Regions from separate parts of the Nonomuraea sp. NPDC001699 genome, predicted to be linked through region 2. Evidence: riboswitches for the same ligand, from Rfam matches in the RefSeq annotation. Region 2 holds a riboswitch; the other holds the start of a gene.
The links. A riboswitch is a leader RNA that binds a small molecule or an ion and turns the genes downstream of it on or off. The one in region 2 is predicted to bind glycine.
Positions count from the first base shown of each region.

Region 1: it holds a riboswitch for glycine, as region 2 does, so the genes downstream of both, gcvP (aminomethyl-transferring glycine dehydrogenase) here and gcvT (glycine cleavage system aminomethyltransferase GcvT) in region 2, are expected to answer to the same signal.

Region 1 covers NZ_JBSFGF010000007.1:319,789-330,764, reverse strand. The annotation lists gene ACWCSU_RS23290 (hypothetical protein) at 1-138, shown strand, start outside; gene ACWCSU_RS23285 (RNA polymerase sigma factor) at 312-1,637, shown strand; gene ACWCSU_RS23280 (hypothetical protein) at 1,799-2,176, opposite strand; gene ACWCSU_RS23275 (TetR/AcrR family transcriptional regulator C-terminal domain-containing protein) at 2,307-2,867, shown strand; gene ACWCSU_RS23270 (DUF5999 family protein) at 3,066-3,263, shown strand; gene ACWCSU_RS23265 (alpha/beta hydrolase family protein) at 3,220-3,855, opposite strand; gene ACWCSU_RS23260 (hypothetical protein) at 3,938-4,294, shown strand; gene ACWCSU_RS23255 (hypothetical protein) at 4,313-5,113, opposite strand; gene gcvP (aminomethyl-transferring glycine dehydrogenase) at 5,240-8,071, opposite strand; glycine riboswitch at 8,126-8,237, opposite strand; glycine riboswitch at 8,238-8,334, opposite strand; gene ACWCSU_RS23245 (MerR family transcriptional regulator) at 8,383-9,003, opposite strand; gene ACWCSU_RS23240 (bifunctional nuclease family protein) at 9,151-9,621, opposite strand; gene ftsR (transcriptional regulator FtsR) at 9,754-10,380, opposite strand; gene ACWCSU_RS23230 (FHA domain-containing protein) at 10,404-10,916, opposite strand.
Region 2 covers NZ_JBSFGF010000001.1:940,988-951,963, forward strand. The annotation lists gene gcvH (glycine cleavage system protein GcvH) at 1-295, opposite strand, end outside; gene gcvT (glycine cleavage system aminomethyltransferase GcvT) at 292-1,377, opposite strand; glycine riboswitch at 1,412-1,511, opposite strand; glycine riboswitch at 1,532-1,629, opposite strand; gene ACWCSU_RS04555 (M28 family peptidase) at 1,843-3,216, opposite strand; gene ACWCSU_RS04560 (M4 family metallopeptidase) at 3,297-5,591, opposite strand; gene ACWCSU_RS04565 (gamma-glutamyl-gamma-aminobutyrate hydrolase family protein) at 5,814-6,503, opposite strand; gene ACWCSU_RS04570 (3-oxoacyl-ACP reductase) at 6,500-7,264, opposite strand; gene ACWCSU_RS04575 (aldehyde dehydrogenase family protein) at 7,361-8,704, opposite strand; gene ACWCSU_RS04580 (glutamine synthetase family protein) at 8,713-10,056, opposite strand; gene ACWCSU_RS04585 (FadR/GntR family transcriptional regulator) at 10,208-10,912, shown strand; gene ACWCSU_RS04590 (DUF2264 domain-containing protein) at 10,929-10,976, opposite strand, start outside.

The DNA of each region.
Region 1 (10,976 bases), on a different contig from region 2:
ACCGAGGGCATCGTGGTCTCCACGGAGGTCAACCCCGACCCGCGCGAGGTCATCGACTACTGGACCGGCAACCGCATGGAGGAGGCCGAGCCGATGCCCATGCCCGAGGCGACCGGAAGCTTCGAGGTGGCGGAGTAGGTTTCCGCCTTCCCGAGGGGTGGCGCGCCCTGCGGGCGTTCCGCCCCTTTTTCATCACCCCGGGAACAAATAGCGATGAATGGCGTTATTGATACTGGTGCGCCGTGCGGAGTGACCACCGCCCCACCACAAACTGCCTGATCGCTTCGACTCCGTACGGAGGAGGTGTCCTCATGCCCAGAACCGCCGTGGCGACCCCGCCCGCGTCTCTCGACCAGCTCATTGAACGAGGGCGAGCCCAGGGTCACCTTTCTCTGGCGGAGCTGCGTGACGCGTTCGCCGAGGCCGGCATCAGCCCCTCTGAAGGCCGCACGATCCTGCGCGAGCTGTCGGAGGCCGGTGTGAGCCTGGCCGCCGAGAACGAGCCGTCCCTGGCCAAGACCGCTGCCAAGAAGACCACCCAGAAGAGCGCTCCGAAGCCGAGGAAGGCTTCTGGGGCAAAGGCTACCGGCCGTACCGCCGCCGAGGCAAAAAACCCGGCGGACGGCAAGCCGGAACACGAGGAGGACGTGGCCCCCGACGACCTCGAACTGACCGCCGAGGACGTCGAGATCGAGAACGACGCCAATGACCTGGACGACAACCAGTCCGTCATGGGCGACTCGGTGCACACGTACCTGAAGTCGATCGGCCGCCGGACGCTGCTCACCGCCGCCCAGGAGGTCGAGCTGGCCCGCCGGATCGAGGCCGGCCTGTACGCCGAGTACAAGCTGGACTCCGACCCCGACGTGCCGTCGTCCGTACGCGACGACCTGCACCTGGTCATCGAGGACGGCCGGCAGGCCAAGGACCACATGCTGGAGGCCAACCTGCGGCTGGTGGTCTCGGTGGCCAAGAAGTACACCGACCGCGGCATGTCCCTGCTGGACGTCGTCCAGGAGGGCAACCTGGGGCTGATCAGGGCCGTGGAGAAGTTCGACTACACCAAGGGCTTCAAGTTCTCCACCTACGCCATGTGGTGGATCCGGCAGGCCATCCAGCGCGGCTTCGCCGACTCCGCCCGGACGATCCGGCTGCCCGTGCACGTGCTGGAGATGCTCTCCAAGCTGTCGCGGGTCGAGCGTGACATGCACCAGAGGCTGGGCCGCGAGCCCACGCCCGAGGAGCTGGCCGTCGAGCTCGACAGGACGCCGGACCAGATCGAGGAGCTGCTGCGCACCAGCCGCCAGCCGATCTCGCTGAACGCGACCATCGGCGAGGACGGCGAGACCACGATCGGCGACCTCATCGAGGACGTCGACTCGCCGGAGGCGTCGGAGATCGTCGACCGCCAGCTGCTGGGCGACCAGCTGCGCGGCGTGCTCGACAACCTCTCGCCCCGCGAGGCGAAGATCATGGCCCTGCGGTTCGGCCTGGTGGACGGCAAGCCGCACACCCTGGACGAGATCGGCAAGCACCTCGGCCTGACCCGCGAGCGCATCCGCCAGCTGGAGAAGGAGTCGCTCTCCAAGCTGCGCCACCCGAGCAACACCCGCCCCCTGCTCGACTGGGCCAGCTGACCCACGACCGCCCCCGGCGCCTGCCCACAGAGCGCCGGGGCCGCACACGGAGCCCCGGCATGACGCCGGGCTCTGCTCAAAGCCCCGGCTTCCCACCGAGGGATCCGGAACGCACGAAGAGCCCCGGCGCGCGAGGCGCCGGGGCTTTCGTGTGCCTGTGCTCAGGCGGTGGCGGGCACCGGCCGGGGCACGCGCGGGATGCCCCACATGCGGTTCTCCTCGCGCAGCGTGCGCAGCCGGTCGACCTCGGCCGTCCACAGGGCCCCGGGGGGCGTGGCCTTGGCCTTGCGGCGCGCGATGCGGTCGTCGTAGGACCGCACGCCGAACGTGGCCCGCTGCCCGGCCTCCGCGGCCCGCAGCGCCTCGGTCAGCGCGACGTCGAACGCCCGGCCCGCCGCCAGCAGCTCGATCTCGTCGGCCGCGGCGGCCCGCAGGTCGCGCACGATCGCCTCGGCCTGCCTGGCCTTGTCAAGCAGCTGCGGGAAGCCCTTGGAGATCTCCTGGTCCGCGTGGTAGCGAACCTCGGCCTCACGGCTCACCCGCGGACGGAAAAACGCCATCGACCCTGCCCTTCACGCAGTCTTTGCTGTTCAACCCACAAGGGTACGCCGTCCGACACCGCCTCCGAACACCGGGCGACGGGCGGGGCCGCCCAGTAAGATGATCACCATGCCCGCAAAGAGACCGCCCGTCCCACTCTCCCGCGAGCGCATCATCGAGGCCGCACTCCACATCGCCGACAGCCAGGGGCTGCGCCGGCTCACCATGCGCCGGCTGGGCGACGCCCTGGAGGTGGAGGCCATGGCCATCTACCACCACCTGCCCCGCGGCAAGGAGGCGCTGATGGACGCGCTGGCCGAGCACGTCACGTCGGTGCACGTGGAGCAGGCGGCCACCTGGCAGGAGACGGCCAGGGCGTGGTGCCGGGCGGGCCGGGAGCTGCTGCGCGAGCATCCGGGCGTGCTCGCGCTGGCCCTGACCAAGCCTCCCAAGGGCGCCACCGCCGTCGCCATCAGGGAGCAGACCGAACAGCTCGCCGACGGAGGCCTGGGCGACGCCCCGGAGGCCGTACGGGCGCTGCGGGCGTTCGTGTTCGGCAGCGTGGCGGTCGAAGTCCAGCAATCAGGATGGGCTGACCCAGAAGTTGATGAATGGGTCAGGCGGGACGAAAGGGCTGATGTGGACTTCGAAAGAGGGCTCGACGCTTTGCTCAAGGGGTTGCAAACGTAGTGCGCGTGTCGCGCTTGGCCCGTTATCCTGCATAAGGCACGCTGTGTCGAAGGTCACACGACCGGGGGATCCTCCTGTAACAGTCCGAACGGGCTATGTCGGACCGTGTGACGCACGTCGCACACTTGCCAGAACAACAAACCCGAGCCGCTCCCGTCCCTCTCCCGGGAGCACCCACGAGATATCGGAGGCACGCCGATGTGCCCGCACGACCCGGCCTGTCCGTCTGCCGAGGCGCCGGACCGCGAGGCAGCACGCACCCTCGCATGCCACCCCGAGCAGGGGTGGAGCCTTCTCTGCAACGGCGTCGTCCTGTTCGAGGACACCGGGGAGCTCCTGCCCAGCGGCACCGTCATCGCGCCGCACCGGCCCGACCCCCTGGTGGGCGCCGCCTGACGGCGGCGTAACCACCGATCCACCGGGCCACGACCTCGCCCACCCGGGCGGGGTCCCGCTTCAGGTCGTGGCCCTCGCCCGGCAGCACCACCAGCCGGGCGCAGTCGGCGGGATCCGGCACTCCGAACGGATCCCGGTCCCCGTTGACCACCAGCACGTCCACCCCGGCCCCGCGCAGCTCCTCGGCCCTGGAACGCTCCGGCTTGCCCGGCGGGTGCAGAGGGAAGGCCAGCGCCACCACCGCCGCCGCGCCCACCGCCGAGGCCGTACGGCAGGCCACCCGGGCGCCGTTGCTCCGGCCGCCCTGCACCAGCGGCAGCCCCGGCCACCTGGCGCGCAGCTCGCCCAGCACGATCTCCCAGGCCTCGTCCTGCCTGGCCGCCGAGCCCGGCGCCCGCGCCCCCGCGACCCGGAACGCCTGCGACACCCTGGCCACGGTGGCCCCCGCCCCGAGCGCGGCGTCGCGGACGGCCAGCAGATCGGGCGCGTCCACTCCCCCGGCCGAGCCGTGGGTCAGCACCAGCAGCAGCCGCGGCTCGGCCGCCTCCTCGACCTGCACCAGCGCCGGCCCCCGCGGAGTCATGATCTCCATGGCAGCACCGTACCTGGGGAGGATGCGCCGTTGGCCCCCAGGTACGATGACGGCGCGCCGCACAACCGCCATGATGGTTCTCATGCCAGAGATGCGCCCCATCCGCGATGACCTGCAGGCCACCCTCGACGCCCGCCGCGACCTCGGCCCCGACTACGAGGCCGCGCTCGTCGAGTCCTTCGTCGAACGGCTCGACGCCACCATCGCCGCCCGCGTCCAGGCCGAGCTGGGCGGCCACGGCGTGGCCCCGGTCAAGCCCCGGCAGCGGCAGGGCAACGGCGCCGCCATGATCCCCATCGCGCTGGGCTCGATGGGCCTCGGCATCCCACTGACCGCCATCGCGGTCGGCAACTCGGGCCTGGTGGGCCTGACCATCACGTGGCTGGCCATCGTCGCCATCAACGTGGCCGCCGCCGTGGCCATCATGCGGCGCGGCTGAGCCCTCAGGGGGCCGGGGTCAGGCGTCGCGGTGGAAGCGCAGCCGCACCTCGGCGGCCATGGTCTCGTCCTCGTGTTCGAGGCCGTAGGTCCACACCTGGCCGGCGTCCTCGGTGCGCCCGCGCAGCGGCAGCGTGCGGGCCAGCAGCTCGATGGCCAGCGCTCCCGTCTGGGGGTCGGCCCCGCTCTCGACGGCCTCGGCGAACTCCGCGCAGGCCAGCTCCAGGTGCGCGATGCCGAGCAGCACCCGCAGCCCCGGCAGCTCCCGCGCCGGGGCGAACTCCAGCGCGTCCAGCAGCAGGCCGGCCGCCTCGCCCGGATCGCCGTGCTCCAGCATCGTCTCGGCGAGCTGGCGGGCCGCGTGCGCGGTGGCCTCGGCGTCGCCCACGTCGATGCCCGCGTCGAAGGCGGCGCGCAGCTCCTTGTCGGCCTCCTGCGGGCTGCCGGCCAGCCGGGCCAGCGCGAGGTGGGCCAGCGGCACGTAGGCCGGCGTGCCGACGCCGAGCACGGCCTGCCAGGCGGCCCTGGCCTGGTCGTCGCGGCCCTCACGCTCGAAGCCCTGGGCCAGGTGGCAGGCGGCCTGGGCGGCGTACTCGGGATGGCCGGTGGCCAGCGCGGTGCGGGCCGCGGCGCGGGCGGCGTCGGTGTCGCCGCGTTCGTCGAGCACCACGGCAAGCCCCACGGCCGCCTGGGCCCGGTCGGGGCTGTCGGGGTCGGCGACCAGCTCGGTCAGTATCGCCGCCGCACCGTCGAGGTCGCCGCCCTCGGCCAGGCGGCGGGCGGTGTCGAGAGGCGGGGTCTCCAGCTCTGAGAACGTCAAGAGAGCTCCTTCGGGCGACGGATCGCACCGAGCCTAACGGCTCGTCGCGATCATGTCTGCTCACTTGACGGTGTGGGACTGGGCCGTGCCGGAAGCGGGCCCCCGGGCGGGGACCCGCTTGCGGGATCAGTCCTCGTACGCCTCAAGAGGCGGGCAGGAGCACACCAGGTTGCGGTCGCCGTACGCCTGGTCGATGCGGCGCACCGGCACCCAGTACTTGCCCTCGCGCAGCGAGGCCAGCGGGTAGGCCGCCTCGGTCCGCGAGTACGGGTGCGGCCACTCGTCGGCGGTGACCGACTCGGCCGTGTGCGGCGCGTTGCGCAGCGGGTTGTCGGTCTTGTCGTAGTCGCCGGAGGCCACCTTGGCGATCTCGCCGCGAATGGCGATCATGGCGTCCACGAACCGGTCGAGCTCGTTCAGGTCCTCGCTCTCGGTCGGCTCGATCATCAGCGTGCCGGCCACCGGGAACGACATGGTGGGCGCGTGGAAACCGTAGTCGATCAGGCGCTTGGCCACGTCGTCGACGGTGACGCCGGTCTCCTTGGTGATCTGGCGCAGGTCCACGATGCACTCGTGCGCCACCAGGCCGCCGCGGCCGGTGTAGAGCACCGGGTAGTGCGGGGCCAGCCGCCTGGCCAGGTAGTTGGCCGACAGGATGGCCTGCTCGGTGGCCGCCGTGAGGCCCTCGGCGCCCATCATGCGCACGTACGCCCACGAGATCGGCAGGATGCCCGCCGAGCCGTACGGGGCGGCCGAGACCGGGCCGACCGGGCCGCCGTCGCGCAGCGGGTGGCCGGGCAGGTAGGCCGCCAGGTGGCCGCGGACCGCGACCGGACCGACGCCGGGGCCGCCGCCGCCGTGCGGGATGCAGAACGTCTTGTGCAGGTTGAGGTGGGACACGTCGGCGCCGAACTCGCCGGGCTTGGCCAGGCCGACCAGGGCGTTGAGGTTGGCGCCGTCGACGTAGACCTGGCCGCCGGCCTCGTGCACCTTGGCGCAGACCTCGGTGATCGACTCCTCGTACACGCCGTGCGTGGACGGGTACGTCACCATGATCGCGGCCAGCCGCTCGCGGTGCTTGGCGATCTTGGCGTCGAGGTCGGCCAGGTCGACGTTCCCGTCGCTGTCGCAGGCCACGACCACGACCCGCATGCCCGCCATGACGGCGCTGGCCGCGTTCGTGCCGTGCGCCGAGGACGGGATCAGGCACACGTCGCGCTCGGTGTCGCCGTTGGCCTGGTGGTAGGCGCGGATGGCCAGCAGGCCGGCGAACTCGCCCTGGGAGCCCGCGTTCGGCTGGATGGAGACCGCGTCGTAGCCGGTCACCTCGGCCAGCCAGCCCTCCAGCGTGCCGATGAGCTCCCGGTAGCCCTCGGTCTGGGCCTCCGGCGCGTACGGGTGCACGCCCGCGAACTCCGGCCAGGTGATCGGCTCCATCTCGGTGGTCGCGTTCAGCTTCATCGTGCAGGAGCCGAGCGGGATCATCGAGCGGTCGAGCGCGATGTCCTTGTCCTGGAGCCTGCGCAGGTAGCGCAGCATCGCGGTCTCGGAGCGGTGGCTGTGGAAGACCGGGTGGGTCAGGAAGTCCGACTCGCGCAGCAGGTCGGCCGGCAGCGCGTCGGCCGCCAGGTCCACGTCCGCGTCCGCGCGCTCGACGCCGAAGGCGGCCCACACCTTGACCAGCTCGGCCGCGCCGGTCTTCTCGTCACAGGCGACGGAGACGTGGTCGTCACCGGCCTGCCACAGGTTGACGCCCCGCTCGGCGGCGGCGGCGACCACCTCGGCGGCCCGGCCGGGCACGCGGACGAGCACGGTGTCGAAGAACTCGCCGTGCACGACCTCCAGGCCGGCCTCGCGCAGCCCGCCGGCCAGCGCGACGGCGTGCCGGTGCACCCGCCGGGCGATCCGGCGCAGGCCCTCGGGGCCGTGGTAGACGGCGTACATGCCGGCGATCACGGCCAGCAGGACCTGGGCGGTGCAGATGTTGCTGGTGGCCTTCTCGCGGCGGATGTGCTGCTCGCGGGTCTGCAGGGCCAGCCGGTAGGCGGGGTCGCCGTCGACGTCGACCGACACGCCGACCAGGCGGCCGGGCATCTGCCGCTGCAGGCCCTCGCGTACGGACATGTAGGCCGCGTGCGGCCCGCCGAAGCCGAAGGAGACGCCGAAGCGCTGGGAGGAGCCGACGGCGATGTCGGCGCCCAGCTCGCCGGGGGCGGCCACGAGCGTGAGGGCCAGCAGGTCGGCGGCGGCCACGACGAGCGCGCCCGCCTCGTGCGCCCTGGCGGCCACGTCGCGGAAGTCGCGCAGGCGGCCCGAGGCGCCCGGGTACTGCACCAGCACGCCGAAGCACTCGGGCAGGTCGCCGTCGAGGTCGTGCTCGACCAGCGTGATGCCGAGCGGCTCGGCGCGGGTGGCCAGCACGGCCTTGGTCTGGGGCAGCGTGTCGGCGTCGACGACGAACACGTCGCTCTTGGACCTGCCCGCCCGGCGGGCCAGCGTCATGGCCTCGGCCGCGGCGGTGCTCTCGTCCAGCAGGGAGGCGCCGGCGACGTCGAGGCCGGTCAGGTCGGAGACGACCGTCTGGAAGTTCAGCAGCGCCTCCAGGCGGCCCTGCGAGATCTCCGGCTGGTACGGCGTGTAGGCGGTGTACCAGCCCGGGTTCTCCAGCAGGTTGCGCCGGATGACGGCGGGCGTGACGGTGTCGTAGTAGCCCAGTCCGATCATGGAGGTCAGCACCCGGTTGCGGGAGGCCAGCTCGCGCAGCTCGGCGATGGCCTCGGTCTCGCTCGCGGCGGGCGGGAGCTGGAGCCGGTCCTTGGCCCTGATGGCCTCGGGGACGGCCACGGCCACCAGATCGCCGACGGACTCGAAGCCCACGGCCTCGAGCATGCGCTGCTGCTCGGACTCCGATGGGCCGATGTGCCGGGACGAGAACGGCGGAGCGGACAGGTCGGTCATGGAGGTTGCCTCCTGAGGCGTGGAGACCGGCGCCGGGGCGCGGGCGAGTGCCGGATCTCCCCCTCTGTCAGCGCGACGTCATCGCGACCTGAGAGCTTCACCCCGCCGTGGGGCTTGCACCGTCGGTGAGGTGCGCCTGGCGGACGCACCTGCTTTCCAGAGTTGCCTCGCCCGAGCGGTACGGGATGCCTGAGAGATTCCGGGGAGGGTTGCTCCTTCGGCGCCCCAGGACCGAGGCCCAGGGACTCTCCCGCACGGGGTCGTCAGCCTTACTCTGTCCTAGATTACTACGGTGTGTTCAGCGGTTCAGCTCACCCCGTGCGGCGTGCGCGGCGCCGCTTGGCGAGCTCGTCAGTGGGATGGTCGGCCGGGACGCTGTCCTCGACCGCCGCCCGTTCCCCCGGCAGCTCCGCGAGGGAGCCCTCGACCTCGCGCCAGACCCGGCCGAGCGCGATGCCGAACACGCCCTGCCCGCCCTGGAGGAGATCGATCACCTCGTCGGCCGAGGTGCACTCGTAGACGCTGACTCCGTCGCTCATGAGCGTGATCTGCGCGAGGTCGGCGACCCCGCGGTCACGCAGGTGCTGCACCGCGGTGCGGATCTGCTGCAACGACACGCCCGTGTCGAGCAGCCGCTTGACGACCTTGAGCACCAGGATGTCGCGGAAGCTGTAGAGCCGCTGCGAACCCGAGCCGTGCGCGGCTCTTATCGTGGGCTCCACCAGGCCGGTACGCGCCCAGTAGTCGAGCTGCCTGTAGGTGATGCCGGCCGCCGAGCAGGCCGTGGGCCCGCGGTATCCGATGTCGGCGGGCAGCGTCGTGGGCTGCTCGTCAAAGAGCAGGCCCTGCTCTCCGGCACGCTGCCGCGCGCTCTCGCGCCGCACCGGATCTTCCTGGCCGGCCGTCTTTCCCTCGCCGCTGCTGACCGCCACGCGGACCTCCGGCTTTCTCTCATCCCGCGGCCTGATCTGGGGGTTCGTAAAGGGCGACCACGGGTTTCACTTGCACCGTAGGACCGTGACCATGCTCAGTCAACGATCCGGCTCGGCGCGTCGTGAAGCGTAAATGCACTGAAATACCTACCCCGCCCTGCCGAAGTCCTCGGGAGTGATCGTGTCAAGGAACTCCCTGAACTTCTCCACCTCGTCCTCCTGGTCGTCCGGGATGATCACACCGGCCTCCTGGACCACCTCTTCGCTGGCGAAGATGCGGGCGCCGGTGCGCAGGGCCAGGGCGATCGAGTCGGACGGCCTGGCGCTCACCTCCACGCCGTTGGAGAACACAAGGTCGGCGAAGAAGATACCGTCACGCAGGGCCACGATGTTGACCGCGCGCAGCCCGACGCCGAGCGCGCTCAGCACGTCCCTGAACAGGTCGTGGGTGAGCGGCCGGGGCGGCGGCTCCTCGGCCTGCGCCAGGGCGATCGCGGTCGCCTCGGTCATGCCGATCCAGATCGGAAGGAACCGTTCCCCGTGTGCCTCCTTGAGCAAGACGATCGGCTGATTTGTGGGCATCTCAACTCGAACGCCCACGACCTCCATCTGCAACACGGGCTGCTCCGTATTCGACCGGCCGGTCGCCCGGCACAGCTGTTGACTGGGTCGCTTCTGCTACACGCTTATGCATTTCAACGTAACACCCGGCAGGCCTGGAATGTGCCCCGGCCTTCCAGCTCTGTGCCCTCAGCGGCCCAGGACAGACCTGACCCCGCTGCGCACCAGAGAGGCGTGCAGGTCGAGCAGGAGCTGGGACAGCTCCCTGGCGGCCTCGTCGGCCTCGCCGATGGCTCCGGGGGCGCGCCGCTTGAGTATGGGCGCGACGGTCTGCTCGACCAGGCCGCACTCCCGCTCGGCGGCGGCCTTGACCGCGCGCAGGTGGCGGGCGTGCAGGCCGAAGCGGGCCAGGGCGCCGACGCTGCGCGCGACCTTCAGCGCCTCCTCGTCGTAGCGCCTGGCCACGGGGGCGAGCAGGCCGTAGTCCTCCAGCTCGGCGAGGGTCTCCTCGTCGATGCCGGCGGCCTCCAGCAGCTCGGCCCGGTCGAACCGGATCTCCTGCGTCTGCTGCACCGCGCGCGGAAGGCCGAAGCTCTCCGCCATCCTGTCCTTGATCACCCGCAGCGGCAGGTAGTGGTCACGCTGCTCGGTCAGGATGAACCGCAGTTGCTCGACGTGAAGGTGGGTGAACTTGCGGTAGCCCGAGGGGCTGCGCTCGGGCTCGATGAGCCCCTCACCTTCCAGGAAACGGATCTTGGACACGGTGACGTCGGGGAACTCGCCCTGCAGCAGGGCGAGCACCTCCCCGATGCTCATGTGCGAGCGTGCCGCCTGTGAGCTCATGCGCCGGCGTTGACCCTCATCAGGAAGACGAGGCGGAACTTGCCGATCTGCACCTCGTCTCCGGAGTGCAGGGGGACCTCCTCGATGCGCTCCCGGTTGACGTAGGTGCCGTTGAGGCTGCCGACGTCGCGCACGGAGAACTGGCCGCCGCGGTGGCGGTAGAACTCGACGTGGCGGCGGGAGACGGTGATGTCGTCGAGGAAGATGTCGCTCTCCGGGTGGCGCCCGGTCGTGGTGAGGTCCTTGTCGAGCCGGAACCGGCTCCCCTGGTTGGGCCCCCTGGTCACCGAGAGCAACGCCGTGCCGGGCGGGAGCTGTTCGACCAGCGCCCGTTCGGCCAGGAGCATGTCGCCTGTCTCAGCCTCGTACGCCTCGATTCCCGCGACCGAGATCGTCGATGTGGTGTCCCCGGCGACCTCGGGTCTGGTCAGCGGTGACCCACAGCGGGAACAGAAACGGGCATCCTCGGGGTTGGCGTGCCCGCACTGCGTGCAGTAGACGCTCGGCATCGATCGGCTCGGCCTCCTACCGCGAAGACGCGGCGACGGTGCTGGGGACGCGCCTGCCTT
Region 2 (10,976 bases):
CGTACGGGTCGCTGTTGGCCAGGGACGGGTCGTCGACCACGGCCTGGTTCACCTCGACGATCTCGCCGCCGACGGGCGAGTAGATCTCGCTCACCGACTTGGTGGACTCGACCTCGCCGACCGAGTCACCCGTCTCGACGGTCGAACCGACCTCGGGGAGCTGCACGAAGACGACGTCACCAAGAGCCTCGGCGGCGAAGGCCGTGATGCCGACGGTCACGGTGATGCCGTCGTCCACGCCCGACACCCACTCGTGCTCCTTGGTGTAGTTCAGGTCGTCAGGGATGTTGCTCACTTGTTCCTCCTGTAGAAGGGCAGCTCGACCAGGTCCATAGGTTCTTGGCTGCCCCGGATGTCCACGGCCAGACCTGTGTCGACCCCGGCGTCCACGTAGGCCATCGCGATGGGCTTCCCCAGGGTCTGGGAGGGCGCACCGCTGGTGACCTCGCCGACGACGGCGCCGTCGCGGGTGACCGGGTAACCGTGACGCGGCACCCGGCGGCCCTGGGCGACCAGGCCGACGAGGCGGCGGCGGGGCTGGTCGTCCTTGACCGCCTCCAGCGCCGCCCGGCCGACGAAGTCACCGGGCTTGTCGAATTTCACCACTCTGCCCAGCCCCGCGTCGAACGGGGTCAGGTCGGAGCTCAGCTCGTTGCCGTAGAGCGGCATGCCGGCCTCCAGCCTGAGGGTGTCGCGGCTGGACAGACCGGCGGCCTTGAGCCCGTGCGGCTCGCCGGCCGCCTCCAGGGCGCGCCATAGCGGCACGGCGTCCTGGTTGGCGACGAACAGCTCGAAGCCGTCCTCGCCGGTGTAGCCGGTACGGGCGATGAGCGCCTGGCGGCCGTCGACCTGGCCGGGCAGGCCCGCGTAGTACTTGAGGCCGTCGAGGTCGGCGTCGGTGAGCGTGGCCAGGATCTCCTGGGCCCTCGGGCCCTGGATGGCGATGAGGGCGTACTGCTGGGAGCGGTCATCGACCACCGCGTCATACGACTTCGTACGATTTTTCAGCTCTTCTAGGACCTTGTCGGAGTTCGAGGCGTTGGCCACCACCATGAACTCCTCGTCCGCCAGCCGGTAGACGATCAGGTCGTCGAGCACCCCGCCGCGCTCGTCCACGATCATCGTGTACCTGGCCCGGCCGCGCGCGAGCGCCGACAGGTGGCCGACCAGCGCGTAGTCGAGGGCGTCTGCGGCCTGCGGCCCGGTCAGGAAGATCTCGCCCATGTGCGAGAGGTCGAACAGCCCGGCCGCCTCGCGTACGGCTTTGTGCTCCGCCGACTCGCTGCCGTACCGGAGCGGCATGAGCCACCCGGCGAAGTCGGTCAGCGTGGCGCCTAGGGCCTCGTGGACGTCTCGTAGCGGCGTAGGTCGGGACATTTGTCGCACCTCAGGACAGGATTGGATGCCAGCATCCTCCCCCTCTGTCATGGATGCCTGAGAGCTTCGCCCGAGTTTTACCGGACTTTCACCTTCGGCGAGGCCCCCAGGGCCTGCTTTCCAGAGGTCACCTCCCCGTAAGAACGCCTTACAGGGCTGCCGCGCGGTCCTTTGCCTTGAGAGGTTCGCGGGGAGGGCTTGCTCCTTCAGGGACCCTGACCGGATGTCAGAGTGCTCTCCCGCACGGTTTCGCCGGTGATGTCCGTCAGCCTAGTGCCGACATGGGGGTGTTGTCGCGCTTCGCCCCTGGATCTCGCCGGCACACCGCACGCAGCGAAAAGCGGCCGCGGCCCCGGAGAGGCGGGGCCGCGGCCGCGTTGGTGGCCGCGCGCGAGCCGGTCATGGCAGGTCAGCTCGCACGCGGCAGCCTGGACGCGGGCCGGCGCGAACCGGCCCGCGTGGGGATCAGGCGCGCGCCCAGAGGGCGGGCACGTTCGGCGGCTCCCAGCCCGGCAGGCTGGTGTGCGCCTGGAGGCAGCGGTAGCTGACCCCCTGGTAAGTGACGACGTCTCCGGCCGTGTACGACTTGTAAGCCGTCCAGGTGGTGCCCTGGCCGTCCCCTCCGACGGTCAGGGTGAAGGAGGCGGAGTGGTCCGCCGTCGCCCCGTCGCCGTTGATCCCTATGGTGTACGTCCCCGCCGCGGCGCCGCCGGTGGTGGCGACCGTGACGGTGGACGACTGGCCCGCCTGGATCGTGGACGGGCTGAAGGAGACGGTGACCCCGCTCGGCACATTCCCGGCGGAGAGCGCGACGCTCTGCGCCTGGCCGGACGTGACCTGGGTACTGACCGCCGCGGTAGCCGACTGACCGGCCTGGACCGATGCCGACGACGGGGTCACCGAGATCGAGTAGTCGTTCTCCGTGGGCGTGCTGGTGCCCACGGCGAGCTTCCATATGGCGTACGCGATGGCGTCGGAGTTGCGGTCGAGCGCCGTGGTGTTGATGGCGCTCGGGTAGCTGTCGCACGCGCTGTGGTAGCAGCGGTCGAACGCCTGCCCGGCCGAGCCGCCCCACTTGGCGGCCTGAGCCGAGCTCTTGACCGCCCCGGCCCCCGTGGCCAGGCCGCCGACCCGGACACCGGCGCTCTTGAAGGAGGCGTGGTCGCTGCGGCCGTCGCCTTCCCTGTCACCCTCGGTCTGCAGGCCGATGGTGGCGAAGTAGTCGTTGAAGGTCCGCTGGATCGCCGCGTCGTCGTCGTAGACGAAGTAACCGGCGTTGGTCGAGGCGATCATGTCGAAGTTCAGGTACACCTCGACGCCGCTCGCGCCGCCGTTCTGCACGTAGTACCTGGACCCGACCATGCCCGCCTCTTCGGCGCCCCACCAGCCGAACCGCACGTGCTTGGTGAGCGTGGGCCTGCGGGCGGCGAGGGTGAGGGCGTTCTCCAGGAGCGCGGCCGAGCCGGAACCGTTGTCGTTGATCCCGGGGCCGGCCGCGACGCTGTCGAGGTGGGCGCCGAGCATCACGGTCTGGTTGGCCGGGCCGCCCGGCCAGTCGGCGATCAGATTGCTGCCGCCGCTGAAGCTCTGCACCCGGGTGGTGAACCCGGCCGCGTCGAGCTTGCCCTTGATGTAGTTGATCGAGGCGGTGAAGCCCGGCCTGCCCGAGGCGCGGTTGCCGCCGTTGCTCGTGGCGATGGACTGCAACTGGCTCAGATGCGCCGTGACGTTCGAGACGGGGATGTCAGGCGGGGGGTCGGCGGCGGCGCCGGCCGGTCCGGCCGGCGAGGTGAGGGTCAGGGCCAGCGCGGCGGTGGCCGCGGCGCCCAACCTGAGCATGGCGTTCACGATCTGTGGCTCCTGAAGGGGCTCAAGGGGGCTGGGCGGCCACCCCGGCGTGGCCGCCCAGGTCGTGCGACTTAGACCGGCTGCCAGAGGGCAGGGGTGTTGGGCGGCTCCCAGCCCGGCAGGCTGGTGTGCGCCTGGAGGCAGCGGTAGCTGACGCCCTGGTAGGTGACGGTCTGCCCGGCCGTGTAGGCCGTGTAGGTCTGCCACGTGGTGCCCTGGCCGCCGCCCACCGTCAGGCTGAAGGAGGCCGAGTGGTCGGCGCTCGCGCCGTCGGCGTTCAGGCTGATCGTGTACGTGCTGGGCGTCACACCGCTCGTGGTCGCGAACGTCACCGTGGACGACTGCCCGGCGGTGATCGTGGACGGGCTGAAGCTGACCGTCACGCCCGAGGGCACGTTGCTCGCCGACAGGGCGATGCTCTGCGCCTGACCGGCGGTGACCTGCGTGCTGACCGTGGCGGTGGCCGACTGACCGGCCTGGACCGAGGCCGACGACGGGGTCACGCCGAAGGAGTAGTCGTTCGGCGAGCTCTGCCCGATCTGCAGGTTGTAGGTGGCCTGCCGGTCGACGTCGGTGCCGTCGGCCGTGATCGCGATGGAGTGGCTGCCCTGCGGGCTGCTCGCCGAGGTGCTGATCGTCAGCGTGGAGCTCTGACCGGCGGTGATCGTGGCCGGGCTGAACGAGGCGGTCACGCCGGCCGGCAGGGTGCCGGTCCGCAGGGTGATCGACTGCGCCGAGCCGCCGGTCACGGTGGTGCTGACCGTGGTCGTGGTGCTCTGGCCCGGAGTGACGCTGCCGGAGGCCGGGTTCAGGTTGACCGAGAAGTCGTTGCTGCCCTGGGTGCAGGTCGGCTCGCCGGACTGGGCCCGGACGCTGACGCCGTCCCAGGCGTTCTTGACCACGTTGAACTCGGTGCAGCTGCCCGGGTACAGGGTCTTGGCGGCCTGGAGGGTGGCGACCCTGGCCTTGGCGTGCGTCCACGGCTGGGTCTTGTTGTTCAGCGCGGACATGAACACCTCACCGGCCTTGCGGATGCCGATGCCGGTGATCGCGGCGCCGTTGTCGCAGCGGGTGCTCGCGGGCTTGCCCGAGGGGTTGGTGCCCTCGGCCACGAGGTAGAACCAGTGGTTCTGCGGGCCGGCCGCCGCGTGCACCTCGGTGTTCGGGATGGAGGTGCTGTAGCAGTTGGGGTGGCTCAGGGCCGACGGGTTGTACATGTTGCGGATCGGCCCGGACCCGGAGAGGTTGACCTCCTCGCCGACCAGGTAGTCCGGCGGGTCGTTCGGGTTGTTGGCGTACGCCTCGGTCAGCGCGCCGAAGATGTCGCCGGTGGACTCGTTCATGCCGCCGGTCTCGTTGCCGCTGCCGGAGCCGCCGCTGGTGAACTGGAAGATGCCGTGGCCGAACTCGTGGCCGACGACGTCCATCGACGTGAGCTGCTGGGAGTTGGCGGAGTTGTGGCCGAAGGAGCCGTACTGGCCGTTCCAGTAGGCGTTGACGTCGGCCAGGCCGACGCGGGCCGGGTAACCGCCGCCCTGGCCGTTGATGCCGTTGCGGCCGAGCCAGGCGCTCAGCATGTCCCATTCGCGCTGCGCGGCGTACAGGGCGTCGACGCAGGCGGTCTCCAGGTTCGTGCCCGAGCCGTTGCCCCAGGTGTCGGTGGTCTTCGTGTACGGCGAGCCGTTCTGGCCGCCGCACGCCACGCCGCTCCTGCGGGGGTCGCGCATCGTGTACGAGGGGCTGGTGTCGATGGTCACGGTGCCGACGTAGTAGCTGTTGCCGGTGCCGTCGCGCACCTCGTCCCACTCGTCGATGACCTTGCCGGTGAGGGCGTCCACGTAGACGTGGAGCTTGCTCTCGTGGCCGGTGGCGTTGGCGCCGGTGACCAGGACCTCCCAGGCCAGGCGCGGGGTCGTCGTGGTGGCGTGGACGGACAGCACGGGCGTGGCGACGGTCTCGACCCTGGCCACCTTGGCCCTGGCCGTCACCGCGGCCTGGGCGGCGGTCACCTTCGCCTTCGTGCCGATCCCGATCTTCGTGCGCTGTCCGGTGGTGACCGTGTCGACCACCGCGCCGGACGCGTCCGTGGTGACGACCACTTCGCCGCCGTACACGGGCAGGCCCGCGTGCTTACGGGCGTAGGTCAGGTACTGCAGACCGCGGACGCCTTCGACGGTCGACGTCAGCGTGAACGTGTCCTGCTCGGATGCCAGCAATGCCGCCGAGTCGGCCTGGATCGCGTTGTGTGCGGTGGCGATCGCGTTCCTGCGGTCGTCGGCGGTGGGAGGATCGGCCACCTGCGACGCTTGGGCTGTGGCGCTCGTGGCGCCCACCAGCGAGCTGGTGGTCAGGGCTAGCGCGAGCATTGCGGCAGCCCCCAACCTGAGTTTGGGGTTCACTCTCTGGCTCCTCAGGGGGGTGTGGAGTGGAAGAGCCCCGGCCGGCTGGGGATGAACACAGGGTGACACCGGGATGGCGCGGCCCGGTACCCAACAAATTTCCTATAACACGGTGATATGGCCCCCTGAGCTGGGATTTCGTGCCGTTTCAGGCCGCAGAAAAGGTAAAGAAGCTTTCCAGTAAGGGGCTCAGCAGGCCGCCGTGAACGCCTCGAAGAGCGCCAGGCCGTCGCCCGCCTCCGGATGCCACTGGACCGCCACCGCGAACCCCTCGGAGCCGAGCTCCACCGCCTCGATCGTCCCGTCGCCGGCCGTGGCGGTGACCGTGAGCCCGGGGGCGAGATCGTCGACGGCCTGGTGGTGGTAGTGCGGGACCGTCACCGGGTCCGTGCCGAGCGCCTCGGCCAGGCGGCTGCCGGGGACGGGCGTGACCGGCAGGTGGCCGAATTCCCCGGGCGTGGGGGCGTGGCCGGTGTGCCCGGTCACGTCGGGCAGGTGCTGGTGCAGGGTGCCGCCGAGCAGCACGTTGAGCACCTGGAGGCCCCGGCAGATGCCCAGGAACGGCAGCCCCGCCTCCAGGGCCGCCGACAGGAGGGCGAACTCGGCCTCGTCCCGGAACTCCCGGACGTAGCCGGTGCGCTCGTGCGGGGCCCGGCCGTACCTGGCGGGGTCCACGTCGCCGCCGCCGGCCAGGACGAGACCGTCGAGCCGGCCCACGACCTGGGCGGGGTCGCCGGCCGGCGGCAGCAGCACGGGCTGTCCGCCGGCCTGGACGACCTTCTCGACGTACATGTACGGCAGGAGCGCGACGGGCAGGTCCCACACGGTGAACCGGGCGGGCTCCACGTACGTCGTGATCCCGATGACCGGACGGGTCACAGCGGCGTCACGTACGCGCCGGAGATGCCGCCGTCCACCAGGAACTCGGCCCCCGTGATGAAGGAGGCGTCGTCGCTGGCCAGGAACGCCACGGCGGCGGCGATCTCCGACGCCTCGGCGAAGCGGCCCACGGGGACGTGCACCAGCCGCCGCTGGGCCCGCTCGGGGTCCTTGGCGAACAGCTCCTGCAGCAGCGGCGTGTTCACCGGCCCCGGGCACAGCGCGTTGACCCGGATGCCCTCGCGGGCGAACTGCACGCCCAGCTCGCGCGACATCGCCAGCACGCCGCCCTTGGAGGCCGTGTACGAGATCTGCGACGTGGCCGACCCCATCACCGCCACGAACGACGCGGTGTTGATGATCGAGCCCTTGCCCTGCCGCCGCATGTACGGGATGGCGTGCTTGCAGCACAGGTAGACGCTGGTCAGGTTGACCTCCTGGACGCGGCGCCAGGCGTCGAGGCCGGTCTCCAGGATCGAGTCGTCGTCGGGCGGCGAGATGCCGGCGTTGTTGAAGGCGATGTCCACGCTGCCGTAGGTCTCGTGGGCCGTGGCGAACATCCGGACGACGTCGTCCTCGCTGGTCACGTCGGCCTTGACGAAGAGGCCGCCGACCTCGCCGGCCGCCTTGGCGCCCGCGTCCTCGTCGATGTCGACGCAGACGACCTTCGCGCCCTCCTGCGCGAACCTGCGCGCCGTGGCCAGCCCGATGCCACTGCCCGCCCCGGTGATGACGGCCACCCGGTCCTGCAATCGCTGCACTGTGTTCACTTCCTGTCCGATTGGTCGTTCACCTTCCTCATTCGCTTCGCGAAGTGCTTCGTTCCTCAGCCCTTCACTCCGCTCACTGCGTCAGGTTCACTCCCATGAGATGAAGACGTTCTTGGTCTCGGTGAAGGCCGTCAGGGCGTCCGGGCCGAGCTCGCGGCCGAGTCCGGACTGCTTGAAGCCGCCGAACGGGGTCCAGTAGCGCACGGAGGAGTGCGAGTTCACCGACAGGGCACCCGACTCGACCGCGCGGGCCACCCGCAGCGCCCGCCCGACGTCGCGCGTCCAGATGGACCCGCTCAGCCCGTACGGGGTGTCGTTGGCGATGCGCACGGCCTCGGCCTCGTCGGCGAACGGCACCACCGACACGACCGGGCCGAAGATCTCCTCGGTGAAGGCGCGGTCGGTGACCTTCGAGGTCAGCACGGTCGGCGGGAACCAGTAGCCCTTGCCCCGCGGGCAGTCGCCCTGGAGGTAGGGCGTGCCCTCGACGAAGCCCCGGACCCGTTCCAGGTGATCGGCGCTGATCAGCGGGCCCATCTCGGTGGACTCGTCGAGCGGGTCGCCGACCTTGACGCCGCGCACCGCCGCCGACAGGCGTTCCAGGAACTCGTCGTACACCTCGGCCTGGACGAGGATGCGCGAGCGGGCGCAGCAGTCCTGGCCGGAGTTGTCGAAGACCGCATAAGGAGCAGTTTTTGCCGCTTTTTCGAGATCCGAGTCAGCAAAGACGATATTTGCGGACTTGCCGCCCAGTTCCAGCGTCACCCGCTTGACCTGCGCCGCCGCCTTCGCGGCGATCTCCTTGCCCACCTCGGTCGACCCGGTGAACACGATCTTGGCCACGCCGGGATGCTCGACCAGCCGCGCCCCGGCGACCTCTCCCTCGCCGGGCAGCACCTGGAGCACCCCCTCGGGCAGGCCCGCCGCCAGGGCCAGCTCGGCCAGCCTCAGCGCCGTGAGCGGGGTCCACTCCGCCGGCTTGACGATCACCGTGTTGCCCGCCGCCAGCGCCGGGGCGACGCCCCACGACATGATCAGCATCGGGAAGTTCCACGGCACGATCACGCCCACCACGCCCAGCGGCTCCTGGAAGGTGATGTCCACGCCGCCGGGCACGGGGATCTGCTTGCCGTGGTTGCGCTCGGGGGCGGCGGCGTAGAAGTGCAGCACGTCGCGGACGGCCCCGGCCGCCCAGCGCGCGTTGCCGATCGGGTGCCCGGCGTTGTCCAGCTCCAGCCGGGCCAGCTCCTCGCCGTGGGCGTCCACCAGGTCGGCGAAGCGGCGCAGCAACCGCGCCCGGTCGCCCGGCGCCACCTCCCGCCAGCTCCGGTACGCCTTCGCGGCCCGCTCCACCGCCCGGTCGACCTCGGCCGCGTCGGCCATCTCGACCTCGGCGACGACTTCTTCCGTCGCCGGATTAACGATCCTCATGCCTGCCGTCACATTCGCTCGAAACCACGGAACAGCTCCCAGTCCGTCACCGCCGCGTCGAAGGCGGCCAGCTCCACGCGCGCGTTGTTCGCGTAGTGCTCGACCACGTCGTCGCCGAACGACTCCCTGGCCAGCTTCGACCCCTCGAACAGCGCGAGCGCGTCCCGCAGCGTGTGCGGCACGGTCTCGGCGCCGGAGTCGTAGGCGTTGCCCTCGAAGGCGTCCTCCAGCGTGAGCTCCCGGTCGATGCCGTCCAGCCCGGCCGCGATCAGCGCCGCCACCGCCAGGTACGGGTTGACGTCCCCGCCCGGCACCCGGTTCTCCACCCGCAGCGACGGGCCGTGGCCCACCAGCCGCAGGGAGCAGGTGCGGTTGTCGACGCCCCACTTGACGGCGGTCGGCGCGAAGCTGCCCGGCACGTAACGCTTGTAGGAGTTGACGTTGGGCGCGTACAGCAGGGTGAGTTCGCGCAGGTGGGCGAGCTGCCCGGCGATGAACCGCGCGCCGAGCGGCGAGAGCCCGTACGGCCCCTCGCCCGCCATCGCGGGGTCGCCGTCGGGGCCGCGCAGCGAGATGTGGATGTGGCAGGAGTTGCCCTCGCGCTGGTTCGGCTTGGCCATGAAGGTGATCGAACGGCCCTCCTGGGCGGCGATCTCCTTGGCGCCGTTCTTGTAGATCGAGTGGTTGTCGCAGGTGCGCAGCGCCTCGTCGAAGCGGAAGGCGATCTCGTGCTGGCCCAGGTTGCACTCGCCCTTGGCCGACTCGACGTACATGCCGGCGCCCTCCATGTCGCGCCTGATGCGCCGGAGCAGCGGCTCGACGCGGGCGGTGCCGAGGAGGGAGTAGTCGACGTTGTAGAGGTTGGCGGGGGTCAGGTCGCGGTAGGCGCGCCGCCAGGCCTCCTCGTAGCTGTCGTCGTAGACGACGAACTCCAGCTCGGTGCCCACGTACGCGGCCAGCCCCCGGTCGGCCAGGCGGGCGAGCTGGCGGCGCAGGATCTGGCGCGGTGAGGCGGTGACCTCGCCGCCCTCCTCCCAGGCCAGGTCGGCCATGACCAGGGCGGTGCCGTCCTGCCAGGGGACCCGGCGCAGGGTGGACAGGTCGGGTTTCATCGCGAAGTCGCCGTAGCCCCGGTCCCAGGAGGACATGTCGTAGCCCGAGACGGTGTTCATGTCCACGTCGACCGCGAGCAGGTAGTTGCATCCCTCGGAGCCGTGGTGCAGCACCTCGTCCAGGAAGTAGCGGGCGGAGAGCCGTTTGCCCTGCAACCTGCCCTGCATGTCGGCGATGGCGAGCAGCACCGTGTCGATCCGCCCGATCGCGGCCTCGCCCCGCAGTTCCTCGACGGACAGGAATCCGTTGCCCGCTGGTTCGCTCACCCTAGGTCGCTCCGATCTCGTCTGAAGCGCTTTCCCGTTGATTGGGCTAGTCTCAGACCATTGATGTGCATGCCGGGATCGCTTGTCAAGACCTGAGGACACCTTGGACGATTCGGCGCGTTTGATGACAGTGCTCCGCCCGGTGAGGGCGGGAAACGCCTTCGAGGAGACCGTGGAACGGCTGCTCCAGGCGATCAAACTGGGCGTGGTGGCGTACGGCGACAAGCTGCCGCCCGAGCGCGAGCTCGCCGTGCGGCTGGGCATCAGCAGGGTCACCCTGCGCGAGGCCATCCGCGCCCTGCAGGACGCGGGCTACCTCGACGTGCGGCGCGGCCGGTACGGCGGCGCGTTCGTCACCTACGTGCCGCCCCGGCCCGACGCGGGCGACCTGCGGCAGGCGGTGGCCGACATGGGCATGGCCGAGCTGTCCGACGCGCTCACCTTCCGGCTGGCGGTCGAGTGCGGGGCGGCGCAGGTGCTGGCCACCTCCGAGCTCACCCCCGGCAAGCGGGAGGTGCTGCTGCGCCGGCTGACCGAGCTGAACGAGGCGCCGCTGGAGGACTACCGGCGCCTCGACACGGCCTTCCACCTGTCGATCGCCGAGCTGACCGGCTCGACGCTGCTCGCCACCACGTGCGCCGACGCCCGCTCCCGGGTGAGCGACCTGCTGAACATGATCCCGATGCTCCAGGTGAACATCGAGCACGCGGCCGTCCAGCACCGGGCCATCGTGGACGCCGTCCTGGCCGGCGACCCGGACGCGGCCCGCCGGGCGATGGCCGAGCACCTGGAGGGCACGGCGGCACTCCTGCGCGCCTTCCTGTCCTGAGCGTGGGCCGGGGCCGTCAGGCGGTGTCGCCGCCCGGTTCGCGGACGGGGAAGGCGTGGTGCGT